4 regions of the Escherichia albertii genome follow, and region 3 is predicted to be linked to each of the others. Evidence: predicted binding sites of a transcription regulator. Region 3 holds the regulator's gene; each other region holds the start of a gene.
What was found. Region 3 encodes PurR, which represses purine synthesis genes. Its sites were predicted from a motif close to CANGCAAACGTTTGCNTG; they were not measured.
Positions count from the first base shown of each region.

Region 1 (3,639 bases), 730 kb from region 3:
TCCCGCAACCGAATGCCGCAACGGCGTTGGCGGCGCTACGAGCCAGCGACCTTGACGTCAGTGAACAGGCAATTCGCGACGGCATTGCCAGCGCAATTTTGCCAGGACGTTTCCAGATTGTGAGCGAGTCGCCACGTGTTATTTTTGATGTCGCCCATAATCCTCATGCGGCGGAATATCTCACCGGGCGTATGCAAGCGTTACCGAAAAACGGGCGTGTGTTGGCGGTTATCGGTATGCTACATGATAAAGATATTGCCGGAACTCTGGCCTGGTTGAAAAGCGTGGTTGATGACTGGTATTGTGCGCCACTGGAAGGGCCGCGTGGTGCCACAGCAGAGCAACTGCTGGAACATCTGGGGAACGGCAAACGATTTGATAGCGTTGCGCAGGCATGGGATGCCGCGATGGCGGACGCTAAAGCGGAAGATACCGTGCTGGTGTGTGGTTCGTTCCATACGGTCGCACATGTCATGGAAGTGATTGACGCGAGGAGAAGCGGTGGCGAGTAAGTTTCAGAATCGGTTAGTAGGCACAATAGTGCTGGTGGCGCTGGGGGTGATTGTGCTTCCGGGGCTGCTCGACGGGCAGAAAAAACATTATCAGGATGAGTTCGCTGCGATCCCTCTGGTGCCAAAGCCGGGCGATCGTGATGAACCCGATATGATGCCAGCCGCCACCCAGGCGCTGCCGACGCAGCCGCCGGAAGGCGCGGCGGAAGAGGTGCGGGCGGGTGATGCCGCCGCACCGTCGCTCGATCCGGCAACCATTGCGGCCAATAATACCGAGTTTGAACCGGAGCCCGCGCCGGTCGCGCCACCGAAGCCGAAACCGGTGGAGCCGCCTAAGCCGAAGGTTGAAGCGCCGCCAGCGCCGAAGCCGGTTGTGGAAGAAAAAGCGGCGCCGACGGGCAAAGCCTACGTGGTTCAATTGGGCGCACTGAAAAATGCCGATAAAGTGAATGAGATTGTCGGCAAGCTGCGCGGTGCGGGATATCGGGTTTATACGTCGCCATCCACGCCAGTGCAGGGTAAAATTACCCGTATTCTTGTTGGGCCTGATGCTTCGAAAGATAAGTTGAAAGGTTCGCTTGGCGAACTGAAACAGCTTTCTGGCCTGAGCGGCGTGGTGATGGGCTATACGCCGAATTAATACGGTGTTGCCTGATGCGGCACTAGCGTGTCTTATCAGGCCTACGCAGGGGAGTCCCGTAGGTCGGATAAGGCGTTCACGCCGCATCCGACAGCCGTTGCCTGATGCGATGCTGGCGCATCTTATCAGGCCTACGCAGGGGTTGAGCCGTAGGTCGGATAAGGCGTTCACGCCGCATCCGACAGTGATTGCCTGATGCGACGCTGGTGCGTCTTATCAGGCCTACGCTGGAATAGACCCGTAGATCGGATAAGGCGTTTACGCCGCATCCGACAGCCGTTGCCCAATGCCGCAAAAGGCATAAAAAGTCGATGGCGTTGAATATTTTTTCAGCGCCATTTTTATTGATGCGCGGGAAGGAAATCCCTACGCAAACGTTTTCTTTTTCTGTTAGAATGCGCCCCGAACAGGATGACAGGGCGTAAAATCGTGGGACACATATGGTCTGGATTGATTACGCCATAATCGCGGTGATTGCTTTTTCCTCTCTGGTAAGCCTGATCCGCGGCTTTGTTCGTGAAGCGTTATCGCTGGTGACATGGGGTTGTGCTTTCTTTGTCGCCAGCCATTACTACACTTACCTGTCAGTCTGGTTTACGGGCTTTGAAGACGAACTGGTTCGAAATGGGATTGCCATTGCAGTACTGTTTATCGCCACTTTGATCGTTGGTGCTATCGTGAACTTTGTGATAGGCCAGTTAGTGGAGAAAACAGGGTTGTCAGGCACCGATCGGGTGCTGGGCGTCTGTTTCGGCGCATTGCGTGGTGTGCTGATTGTCGCCGCTATTCTTTTCTTTCTCGACTCCTTTACCGGGGTATCGAAAAGTGAAGACTGGAGCAAATCACAGCTGATCCCACAGTTCAGTTTTATCATCAGATGGTTTTTTGATTATCTGCAAAGCTCGTCAAGTTTCTTGCCCAGAGCGTAAGTGCTCTGAGATGTGGCTTAACGAGGAAAAAGACGTATGTGCGGTATTGTCGGTATCGCCGGTGTTATGCCGGTTAACCAGTCGATTTATGATGCCTTAACGGTGCTTCAGCATCGTGGTCAGGATGCCGCCGGCATCATCACCATTGATGCCAATAACTGCTTCCGCTTGCGGAAAGCGAACGGGCTGGTGAGTGATGTATTTGATGCTCGCCATATGCAGCGTTTGCAAGGCAATATGGGCATTGGTCATGTGCGTTACCCGACGGCTGGCAGCTCCAGCGCTTCTGAAGCGCAGCCGTTTTATGTTAACTCTCCGTATGGCATCACGCTTGCTCACAACGGCAATCTGACCAACGCTCACGAGTTGCGTAAAAAGCTGTTTGAAGAAAAACGCCGCCACATCAACACCACTTCCGACTCGGAAATTCTGCTCAATATCTTCGCCAGTGAACTGGACAACTTCCGCCATTACCCGCTGGAAGCCGACAATATTTTTGCCGCCATTGCTGCCACAAACCGCTTAATCCGCGGTGCGTATGCTTGCGTGGCGATGATTATCGGTCACGGTATGGTTGCTTTTCGCGATCCTAACGGTATTCGTCCGCTGGTGTTGGGAAAACGCGATATTGACGATAATCGCACAGAATATATGGTCGCCTCCGAAAGCGTTGCGCTCGACACCCTGGGCTTTGAGTTTCTGCGTGACGTCGCACCGGGCGAAGCGATTTACATCACTGAAGAAGGGCAGTTGTTTACCCGTCAGTGTGCTGACAATCCGGTCAGCAATCCGTGCCTGTTTGAGTATGTTTACTTTGCTCGCCCGGATTCATTCATCGACAAAATTTCCGTTTACAGCGCGCGTGTGAATATGGGCACGAAACTGGGCGAGAAAATTGCCCGCGAATGGGAAGATCTGGATATCGACGTGGTGATCCCGATTCCAGAAACTTCCTGCGATATTGCGCTGGAAATCGCCCGAATTCTGGGGAAACCGTACCGCCAGGGCTTTGTTAAAAACCGCTATGTTGGTCGCACCTTCATCATGCCAGGCCAGCAACTGCGTCGTAAGTCTGTACGTCGTAAACTAAATGCCAACCGCGCTGAGTTCCGCGATAAAAACGTTCTGCTGGTCGATGACTCCATCGTCCGTGGCACCACCTCTGAACAGATTATCGAAATGGCACGTGAGGCCGGAGCGAAGAAAGTTTACCTGGCTTCTGCGGCACCGGAAATCCGCTTCCCGAACGTTTACGGTATTGATATGCCGAGCGCTAACGAATTGATCGCTCATGGACGTGAAGTGGATGAAATTCGGCAGATCATCGGTGCTGACGGACTTATCTTCCAGGATCTGAACGATCTGATCGAAGCCGTTCGCGCTGAAAACCCGGATATTCAGCAGTTTGAATGTTCGGTGTTTAACGGCATCTATGTGACTAAAGATGTTGATCAGGGCTACCTCGATTTCCTCGATACCTTACGTAACGACGACGCTAAAGCGGTGCAGCGTCAGAACGAAGTGGAAAATCTGGAAATGCATAACGAAGGATAACACC
Region 1 is NZ_CP117568.1:1,429,373-1,433,011, reverse strand. Features, by position in the region: gene folC (bifunctional tetrahydrofolate synthase/dihydrofolate synthase) at 1-512, shown strand, start outside; gene dedD (cell division protein DedD) at 502-1,152, shown strand; gene cvpA (colicin V production protein) at 1,593-2,081, shown strand; gene purF (amidophosphoribosyltransferase) at 2,118-3,635, shown strand.
Region 1: cvpA (colicin V production protein) is a predicted target of PurR. The motif match lies at 1,520-1,537, and genes of this name have one in related genera.

Region 2 (3,639 bases), 190 kb from region 3:
AAGTGTCATGACGTGAGGAATTTGGGTCGCTTTTGGTGGCATGTGATTGTTCTTTCAGATTGAAACATCTTATAAGGGTGGCAAAACTCACCAGGGATGCAAGCGAAACAGGATAGTCATTGCATCGATATTGACACGTTATGGCATGAAAATAGAAATAGTGCAGGTTGACATCATCCGCCTGCTCAGGTGTTTACGTTGGTTTGTTTAATACAATAACGTTAGTGGCAGCATAACTCAGAAAATAGATTTCCAGCGCCTCTTCTTTATTACGGACACTTTTCACCAGCGTTGCGATTCGAACAGTTGTCCGTTCAATAAGTATTGCGACCCTGCTCACCAGGGTCGACGGTGATTAACGGTGCTGATATTCCGCCATTCCCGCTTTACAGTCCACATTCACCAGATAATGAATATCGGCACTTTTACCGCGCACGGTCAACGGCACTGACCATTTGCCCTCTTTGCCCTGAATATCCTGCAAACTGACCCAAGCCACTGGGTCGACCTGGCCAACGATTTTTTGATCGTCTACCCAGCGCGCCACGCGGTTTTGTTGGTAGTCACGTTTCACACTCGCCGCAATTCCGGCAGCATCCAGACCTTCACATTTGGGAAAAGTAACCGACTTGCTGGTTTCGTTATTGGCAGCGAAAACTGATGCACAGGCGGAAGCCAACAACAGCCCCAACAACGCTCCTCTTTTTTTCATGTTTTTCTCCATAGCACAATGATTCAGGAGAAAGCATGGTACAAATTGTCAGGAGCGCAAGTTACTTCAAGCTGCGTGAGTTTCATCTTCCACATCGGGGCCCGTATCGACCACCTGCGGAGACGGCAATTTGCCAGTTTTCAGGATTGTGCTCAACACATCTTTCTGTTCAGCCAACCATAGTGCAAGGGCTTCTCGTTGCTCGTCTTCCATTTTCACCGGGGAATTTGTCAGCCAGGTGTCGAGAAGATCTGCTGTATCGAGCATTTTGTCATAAGCATCGGCTTCCTTTTTGCTGGTAAACGACATCTTCTCTTCGCCCTCACGAATGACCACGTATTTAACTTCAACCGCCATTTGCAGCCTCTCACAATAACTGTAATTTTATACAGCATATTTCTTTTTGACCGGAAAATCAACATTAGCAATAAAGACATGCGCAAACGTTTTCGTTTATACTGCGCGCGGAATTAATCAGGGGATATTCGTTATGACGTTATTAGGCACTGCGCTGCGTCCGGCAGCAACTCGCGTGATGTTATTAGGCTCCGGTGAATTGGGTAAAGAAGTGGCAATCGAGTGTCAGCGTCTTGGCATAGAGGTAATTGCTGTCGATCGCTATGCTGACGCACCAGCCATGCATGTCGCACATCGTTCCCATGTCATTAATATGTTGGATGGTGATGCATTGCGCCGCGTGGTTGAACTGGAAAAGCCGCATTATATCGTGCCGGAGATCGAAGCTATTGCCACCGATATGCTGCTCCAGCTTGAAGAGGAAGGACTGAATATTGTCCCCTGCGCTCGCGCAACGAAATTAACGATGAATCGCGAGGGGATCCGTCGCCTGGCGGCAGAAGAGCTGCAATTGCCCACTTCAACTTATCGTTTTGCCGATAGCGAAAGTCTTTTCCGCGAGGCGGTTGCCGACATCGGCTATCCCTGCATTGTTAAACCGGTGATGAGTTCCTCTGGCAAGGGGCAGACATTTATTCGCTCTGCCGAACAGCTTAGCCAGGCATGGGAATACGCCCAGCAAGGCGGTCGCGCCGGAGCAGGTCGCGTGATTGTTGAAGGCGTGGTTAAGTTTGACTTCGAAATTACATTACTGACCGTCAGTGCCGCGGATGGAGTCCATTTCTGTGCCCCCGTAGGCCATCGCCAGGAAGATGGCGACTACCGGGAATCATGGCAACCACAGCAAATGAGTCCGCTGGCCCTGGAACGCGCGCAGGAAATTGCCCGCAAAGTGGTACTGGCGCTGGGCGGTTATGGTCTGTTTGGCGTCGAGTTGTTTGTTTGTGGTGATGAGGTGATTTTCAGCGAAGTCTCCCCTCGCCCGCATGATACCGGGATGGTGACGTTAATTTCCCAGGATCTTTCGGAGTTTGCCCTGCACGTACGCGCTTTTCTCGGTCTTCCGGTTGGCGCTATTCGCCAGTATGGTCCGGCCGCTTCAGCCGTTATCCTGCCGCAACTGACCAGCCAGAACATCACGTTTGATAATGTGCAGAATGCCGTTGGCGCAGGTTTGCAGATTCGTTTATTTGGTAAGCCGGAAATTGATGGCAGCCGTCGTCTGGGGGTAGCGCTGGCGACCGCTGAGAGTGTTGATGAGGCCATTGAACGTGCGAAGCTCGCCGCCGGACAGGTGAAAGTACAAGGTTAAACCCGGCAAAAAACGCGACAAAAATGCCCGATTAACAATCGGGCATTTTGATTCTTACAGCTTCGCGCCTTCTACAGCTTCGCGCGCCAGCTTAGTAATACGGTCGTAATCGCCCGCTTCCAGCGCATCTGCCGGAACCAGCCAGGAACCACCGATGCACAGTACGCTTTTCAGCGCCAGGTAATCACGGTAGTTAGCCGGGGAAATACCACCCGTCGGGCAGAAACGAACCTGGGAGAACGGACCTGCAATCGCCTGCAGGGCTTTCACGCCGCCGTTAGCTTCAGCCGGGAAGAATTTAAACTCTTTCAGGCCGTAGTCCATACCCAGCATCAATTCAGACACCGTGCTGATGCCCGGAATCAGAGGAATAGTGCCTTCGGTCGCCGCTTTCAGCAGTGGCTCGGTCAGACCCGGGCTAATGGCGAACTGCGCACCCGCTTCGGTCACTTCCGCCAGTTGCTGCGGATTCAGCACCGTACCGGCACCAACAATCGCTTCCGGCACTTCTTTGGCGATAGCACGGATAGCGTCAACGGCACACTCGGTACGCAGGGTCACTTCCAGAACGCGCACCCCACCAGCAACCAACGCTTTTGCCATTGGCACCGCGTGTTCCAGTTTTTTTACCACGATAACCGGTACAACCGGGCCGGTGGTCAGGATTGATTCTGCACTTGTTTTCCAGTTTTTCATCAGAGTTTTTCTCTCGCCTGATTACAAATTTTGTCGTCTTAAAAAGTGATACAGGTTGCGCCCTGTTCGGCACCGGACAGTTTTTCGCGCAAGGCACTGAATAACTCACGTCCTGTTCCCACGCGTGACGCGCTCAGGTCAGGGATGTGCGGTTCACGAGCGGCCAGTTCCGCTTCGTCTACCAACAGCGTCAGTTCGCCTGTCTGTCCATTCACACGAATGATGTCCCCATCGCGTACTTTCGCCAGCAGCCCGCCATCGTAGGCTTCTGGTGTTACATGGATAGCTGACGGTACTTTACCTGATGCCCCGGAGAGGCGTCCATCGGTAACTAACGCAATTTTGAAACACCGGTCCAATAATACACCAAGTGGCGGCATGAGTTTATGTAATTCTGGCATTCCGTTCGCTTTTGGTCCCTGATGACGGACAACAACGACACAATCACGGTCCAGCATCCCCGCTTCAAAAGCAGGCATAACATCATGCTGGCTTTCAAAAACGACAGCAGGCGCCTCAATAATCTGATTTTCTAACGGCACGGCAGAGGTTTTCATAACAG
Region 2 is NZ_CP117568.1:884,059-887,697, forward strand. Features, by position in the region: gene ptrB (oligopeptidase B) at 1-42, opposite strand, end outside; gene yebF (protein YebF) at 356-712, opposite strand; gene yebG (DNA damage-inducible protein YebG) at 779-1,069, opposite strand; gene purT (formate-dependent phosphoribosylglycinamide formyltransferase) at 1,203-2,381, shown strand; gene kdgA (bifunctional 4-hydroxy-2-oxoglutarate aldolase/2-dehydro-3-deoxy-phosphogluconate aldolase) at 2,436-3,077, opposite strand; gene edd (phosphogluconate dehydratase) at 3,116-3,639, opposite strand, start outside.
Region 2: purT (formate-dependent phosphoribosylglycinamide formyltransferase) is a predicted target of PurR. The motif match lies at 1,149-1,166, and genes of this name have one in related genera.

Region 3 (3,639 bases):
GCACCGCACATTTCTGCGGAAACCATCGAGTATCACTACGGCAAACATCATCAGACTTACGTCACTAATCTGAACAACCTGATCAAAGGCACCGCGTTTGAAGGTAAATCACTGGAAGAGATTATTCGTAGCTCTGAAGGTGGCGTATTTAACAACGCTGCCCAGGTCTGGAACCACACTTTCTACTGGAACTGCCTGGCGCCAAACGCGGGTGGCGAACCGACAGGTGAACTGGCTGACGCTATCGCCGCGTCTTTTGGCAGCTTTGCCGATTTCAAAGCACAGTTTACTGATGCTGCCATCAAAAACTTCGGCTCCGGCTGGACCTGGCTGGTGAAAAATAGCGACGGCAAACTGGCTATCGTTTCTACCTCTAACGCCGGAACTCCGCTGACCACCGATGCAACTCCGCTGCTGACCGTTGATGTCTGGGAACACGCTTATTACATCGATTATCGCAATGCTCGCCCTGGCTACCTGGAACACTTCTGGGCGCTGGTGAACTGGGCGTTCGTGGCGAAAAATCTCGCCGCATAATCACTGATGGCAAATGCAACATTGCCTGATGCACTACGCTAATCAGTCCTGCGCAAATGAGGCGTTAACAGTGTATCCGGCGCAATAAATTGCATTTTATCAGTAACCTGTAACGCAGAAGGTACGCCTTCTGCGTTTTTGTTTTATTAACTGTTGGCAACACCAACTGCTTCGGGTCATTTTCTGGCTGACACAAACATCAGCAGTAACAAAACCATTAACTGAACGCTCGGTCATTTTGCTAACAAAGGAAAGAGGATGTGAGGGAACATAAGCTCCCTCGGGAGGAAATCAGTGCAGCGCGGCTGTCAGACCCACGGCCACGATCAAACCCAGAACGATAATAGTTGTTACCAGTGAAAATTTAAGGTCGGTGCTCATCAAGTTTTCTCCTTTCTTATTACCACACAAAAAGTGATATTACGCATTTTTACACACTGCGATGAAAAAATCTCCCGGCATTTATTATGATAAGTGCTTTTACCACTTCCCCTTTTCGTCAAGATCGGCCAAAATTCCACGCTTATACTATTTGCGTACTGGCCATTGACCCCTTTCTGACGCTCCGTGTCGTTTTTTCGGCGTACCGCAACATTTTTGTTGTGCGTAAGGTGTGTAAAGGCAAACGTTTACCTTGCGATTTTGCAGGAGCTGAAGTTAGGGTCTGGAGTGAAATGGAATGGCAACAATAAAAGATGTAGCGAAACGAGCAAACGTTTCCACTACAACTGTATCACACGTAATTAACAAAACACGTTTCGTCGCTGAAGAAACGCGCAATGCCGTGTGGGCAGCGATTAAAGAATTACACTATTCCCCTAGCGCGGTGGCGCGTAGCCTGAAGGTTAACCACACCAAGTCTATCGGTTTGCTGGCGACCAGCAGCGAAGCGGCCTATTTTGCCGAAATTATTGAAGCAGTTGAAAAAAATTGCTTCCAGAAAGGCTATACCCTGATTCTGGGTAATGCGTGGAACAATCTTGAGAAACAGCGTGCCTATCTGTCGATGATGGCGCAAAAACGCGTTGATGGCCTTCTGGTTATGTGTTCTGAGTATCCAGAACCGCTACTGGCAATGCTGGAAGAGTACCGTCATATTCCGATGGTGGTGATGGACTGGGGGGAAGCAAAAGCAGATTTTACCGATGCGGTCATCGATAACGCGTTTGAAGGCGGCTACATGGCTGGACGCTATCTGATTGAACGCGGCCATCGCGAAATCGGCGTTATTCCTGGCCCTCTGGAGCGCAACACCGGTGCTGGCCGTCTGGCTGGCTTTATGAAGGCAATGGAAGAAGCCATGATCAAGGTGCCGGAAAACTGGATTGTACAAGGTGACTTTGAGCCGGAATCCGGTTATCGCGCCATGCAGCAAATCCTGTCGCAATCACACCGCCCTACTGCCGTCTTCTGTGGTGGCGATATTATGGCGATGGGCGCACTCTGCGCCGCTGACGAAATGGGTCTGCGCGTGCCGCAGGATGTTTCGCTGATCGGTTATGATAATGTGCGCAACGCTCGTTATTTTACCCCGGCGTTGACTACTATCCATCAGCCGAAAGATTCACTGGGTGAAACGGCATTCAACATGCTGTTAGATCGTATCGTCAACAAACGCGAAGAACCGCAGTCCATTGAAGTTCATCCACGCCTTATTGAACGCCGCTCCGTAGCTGACGGCCCGTTCCGCGACTACCGTCGCTAATCGTTCACTACGGGAGCCTCTTCCGGTTCCCGTAGCCACTCCTTATTAAGAGTCTCGCTGTCCCCCAGATAGTCCAGCAGCCAGGTCAATGCTGGTGACATATCATTCTGCTGCCAGGTCAGACAACATGCCGAATCAGGGAATGGATTTTCCAGTTCCAGTGCTACCCATTTCTCCTCGTTAAGCCACGGTTTGGCGAAATGCGTCGGCACCATGCCAATACACAATCCAGCGGAAATACACGTTGCTGACGACTCCCAGTCAGGCACTACAAGTCTTTTTTGGTTATCCAGCAGCCAAGTAATACGTTTTGGCAACGTTCGTGAGGTGTCCTCGCGCACCAATGACGGCCAATTACGCAACGTATCATCGCTGAACGGCCCCGCCATAGACGCCAGTGGATGATGGCTGGCGACAACGCAACTCCAGCTTAACATCCCCATATCACGGAAGGCATAACGTCCTCCGACCGGAATCGCTCGTGTCGCGCCAATCGCCAGTTCGACACGCCCGTCGGAAAGCGCATCCCAGACGCCATTAAATACCTCCTGAAAAACCAGAAGCTCGACGTCATCAAAGTGGCGATAAAAATCAACGATCAACTGACGAGTACGCTCTGGCCTGACAATATTATCCACCGCGATGGCTAACTGTCCGCGCCAGCCGTTGGCAATTTGCTGACATTGCTGGCGGGTGATCTGCATTTTTTTGACAACAGAACGCCCCTCTTTTAAAAACCACGCTCCGGCAGCGGTCAATTCCACATCACGGTGACGGCGCTCAAAAAGCGGCACCGCCAGCCACTCCTCCAGTTGACGCACGGTATAGCTGACAGCGGAAGGAACGCGATGCAACTCCTGGGCTGCAGCGCTAAAACTGCCATTTCGCGCTACCGCATCAACAACTTCGAGAGAATATTCTGACCACATAGTTTGCCTGCAAAATTTTTGAAACCAGTCATCAAATATTACCGTTTCACAACAGGAATTTCACTCCCTACACTTTGCGGCGGTGTTTAATTGAAGAATTTAGAGAATATACATGCAACCTGGGAAAAGATTTTTAGTCTGGCTGGCGGGTTTGAGCGTACTCGGTTTTCTGGCAACCGATATGTATCTGCCCGCTTTTGCCGCCATTCAGGCCGATCTGCAAACGCCTGCGTCTGCCGTCAGTGCCAGCCTTAGTCTGTTCCTTGCTGGTTTCGCCGCTGCCCAGCTTCTATGGGGGCCGCTCTCTGACCGTTATGGTCGTAAGCCCGTGTTACTAATCGGTTTAACGATTTTTGCTCTGGGTAGTTTAGGCATGCTGTGGGTAGAAAACGCCGCCACTCTGCTGGTATTGCGTTTTGTACAGGCTGTTGGGGTCTGTGCCGCGGCAGTTATCTGGCAAGCATTGGT
Region 3 is NZ_CP117568.1:695,702-699,340, forward strand. Features, by position in the region: gene sodB (superoxide dismutase [Fe]) at 1-537, shown strand, start outside; gene cydH (cytochrome bd-I accessory subunit CydH) at 829-918, opposite strand; gene purR (HTH-type transcriptional repressor PurR) at 1,217-2,242, shown strand; gene punR (DNA-binding transcriptional activator PunR) at 2,239-3,171, opposite strand; gene punC (purine nucleoside transporter PunC) at 3,284-3,639, shown strand, end outside.

Region 4 (3,639 bases), 2.3 Mb from region 3:
TTTGGGCTTAACGTCGAGACAATCGCGATCAGCACCAGCAGAGCGATAAGCGATTTCTGCTCCATCAGCCACGCTTTCGTGAAATAACGGCGACCAGAGGCAGTCTGGGTTGTCATTTTTTTACTCCTGATTCACGCGATTTAGCTTGCCCACAGCGGCAGCCATTAACACTTCCTGGGTGGCCTGCTCACGAGTAAATTCCCCGCTGAGATGCCCTTCATGCATAACGATGATGCGATCGCTCATGCCTAATACTTCAGGCATCTCCGATGACACCAGAATGATGCTCAAACCATCGGCTTTGAACTGGTTAATCAGTTGATAAATTTCTTTTTTCGCACCGACATCCACGCCGCGGGTAGGCTCATCAAGGATCAATACTTTTGGGCGTGTCATCAGACCGCGGGCAATAGCCACTTTTTGCTGATTACCGCCAGAGAGCAGACCAATCGCCTGTTCCATCGACGGTGTTTTTACATTGAACAGGCGAATAAAATCACTCACCGCCTGCTGTTCATCAGTATGCTTCAGACTGCCGCCAGTACGGCTGAAGTAACGCAGCGCAGTCAGCGACATGTTCTCTTTTACTGACATGCCCAGCACTAAACCATCACGTTTACGGTCTTCGGAGATATACACAATGCCATTCGCCAGGCCATCCTGCGGTGAACGGGTAACGACTTCATGCCCATCCAGGGTGACGTAACCGCTGGTGCGCGGCAGTGCGCCGTAGAGCACTTTCATCAGTTCGGTACGCCCAGCGCCCATCAAACCAGAGACGCCAAGAATTTCGCCTTTGCGTAAGGTAAAAGAGACATCGTTAACGCCAGGTCCGCAGAGATTATCGACTTTCAGGCGGATATCTCCCGGCGCTTTGTCCAGATGTGGATACTGATCTTCCAGCTTGCGGCCCACCATCATCTCAATCAGCGAATCTTCGGTCAGTGATGCCACTTCGCGCTCAGCAATAAATTGCCCGTCACGGAAAACGGTAACGTCATCGCAAATCTCGAAAATTTCTTTCATGCGGTGGGAGATATAGACAATACCGCGGCCTTGCGATTTCAACTCGCGGATGACGCGGAACAAGGATTCAGTTTCGGTATCGGTCAGCGCATCAGTCGGTTCATCCATAATGATGACTTTCGACTCAAAGCTCAGCACTTTGGCGATTTCAACCATCTGCTGATCACCGATGGAAAGATCGCCCACCAGCTTGTCGCTTTTAAAGCGCAGGTTAAGTTTGGCTAACAGTTTATCCGCTTCGGCATACATGGTTTTCCAGTCAATTTTGCCAAAGCGATTGACAAACTCACGACCAAGAAAAATGTTTTCCGCAATGGTCAACTGTGGGATTAAGTTCAGTTCCTGGTGGATAATGCCGATCCCAGCTTCCTGAGAGGATTTAGGTCCATTAAAGGTGGTCTCTTTACCCAACCATAAAAGCGTACCGGCATCGCGAGTATAGATACCCGTAAGCACTTTCATCATGGTGGATTTACCCGCGCCGTTTTCGCCCACCAGCGCCATTACACGCCCCGGATAGACATTTAACGCGGCGCCCGAGAGGGCTTTTACGCCCGGGAACGCTTTATCGATACCTATAAGCTGTAGTAACGCTTCCATGACGGCCTCAGAACGTCACGCCAGCACAGAGAATGATATTCGCATACGGAGAACATTCTCCGCTGCGAATTACCGCCTGACTTTCTGCGGTTTGTTGTTTGAATTGTTCATGCGTGGTGTAACGAATTTCAATGGTATTTCCCTGGTGTTTTTGCAGCTGCTCAAGGTGAGTGAGCAACGTTTCGTGGAGTTGCGGATTATGTTGTTTGATCTCTTCCGCGATAATGGCTGCCTCGACCTGCATTTCGCTTGTCACAACGCCCAGCACCTGCATAAAAGAAGGTACGCCCTGGGTTAATGCCATATCGATACGTGTTGTATTTTTAGGGATGGGTAAACCCGCATCACACACCACCAGCGTATCGGTATGCCCCAGACGGGAGATCGCCGACGAAATGTCAGAATTAAGAACGACGCCTTTTTTCATTTTTTTCTCCATCAGCGAAACGTTTCGCTGACCCGCAGTTTAATCCTGACTGAACAGGAAAAACTATCGCGACGTTACAGAAATGTGATCAACATCGAAACGTTTTACATCGTGAGTAAACATGAAAATAAAAACGCCTCCTTTTATGAAAAAAGGAGGCGTTTAGGGTTAAATCTCTACTTGAGTACCCAGTTCAATAACCCGGTTTGGTGGAATTTCAAACTGATCCGGCGCGCGCAGTGCATTACGTTGCAGCAGCAGATACAGTTTGCCGCGCAGACGTAAGTACCACGGTCGTTTACCGAGGATGAGAGATTCATGTGACATAAAGAAGGAAGTTTCCATCATTCGGCAACTTAACCCTTCCAGGCCACAGCGATGGAAGACTTCTTCCACATTTGGCGTCTCTCGCCAACCGTAACTTGCCACCACACGCCAGAAGGTCGGCGAAAGCTGTTCAATCTGTACCCGACGGACGTTATGGACATATGGCGCGTCTTCGGTGCGCAGAGTTAACAGAATAACCCGCTCATGCAATACCTTGTTATGTTTCAGGTTATGCATCAGCGCAAAGGGAATAACGTTGATTGCACGCGACATATACACCGCGGTCCCGGGCACGCGAACGGGCGGTGATTTCTCCAGCGAAGCAATCATCGCTTCCAGAGAGTTGCCATGTTCGTGCATCCGTCGCAGCAGGCGGAAACGCTCACTCTTCCAGGTAGTCATCACGATAAACATCACCGTCCCGAGACTCAGAGGCAACCAGCCACCGGAGAGCAGTTTATCGAGGTTAGCGGTAAACAGTGGAATATCCACACACAGGAAGGCAATCAGGATCAGCGCGACAAAGTACTTATTCCAGTGCCAATTGTGGCGCGCCACGGTGGTCGAAAGAATAGAGGTCAGAACCATTGTTCCGGTCACCGCAATCCCGTACGCCGCCGCCAGGTTGCTGGAGTGCTTAAAGCTGACAATCACAATAACGACAGCGGCATAAAGCAACCAGTTAATAAACGGAATATAGATTTGCCCGGACTCTCTCTCTGAAGTGTGAATAATGCGCATGGGCGACAAATATCCCAGACGTACCGCCTGACGCGTGAGCGAAAAAACACCAGAAATCACCGCCTGCGAGGCAATTACTGTCGCCAGTGCGGCGATAATCAGCAGCGGGATCAGCGCCCAGTCCGGCGCCAGCAGGAAGAAGGGATTCTTAATTGCTTCTGGATTCTTTAACAGCAGCGCCCCCTGCCCGAAGTAGTTGAGCGTTAAAGACGGTAATACAACGGTGAACCACGCCAGGCGAATCGGAAACTTGCCAAAGTGCCCCATATCCGCATACAACGCCTCAACGCCGGTGATTGACAGCACTACCGCACCTAATGCAATGAAAGAGACGGTTTTATACTCAAGGAAGAAATGAACCGCCCACATTGGGTTTAAGGCATGCAGCACTTCTGGATTGGCAATAATACCGCGCAAGCCCAGCCCTGCCAGAATCAAAAACCAGGTCAGCATGATCGGCGCAAACAGCTTACCAACCATGGCGGTGCCATGTTTTTGAATCATAAACAGTAAAGTGA
Region 4 is NZ_CP117568.1:2,966,547-2,970,185, reverse strand. Features, by position in the region: gene rbsC (ribose ABC transporter permease) at 1-116, opposite strand, end outside; gene rbsA (ribose ABC transporter ATP-binding protein RbsA) at 121-1,626, opposite strand; gene rbsD (D-ribose pyranase) at 1,634-2,053, opposite strand; gene kup (low affinity potassium transporter Kup) at 2,222-3,639, opposite strand, start outside.
Region 4: rbsD (D-ribose pyranase) is a predicted target of PurR. The motif match lies at 2,066-2,083, and genes of this name have one in related genera.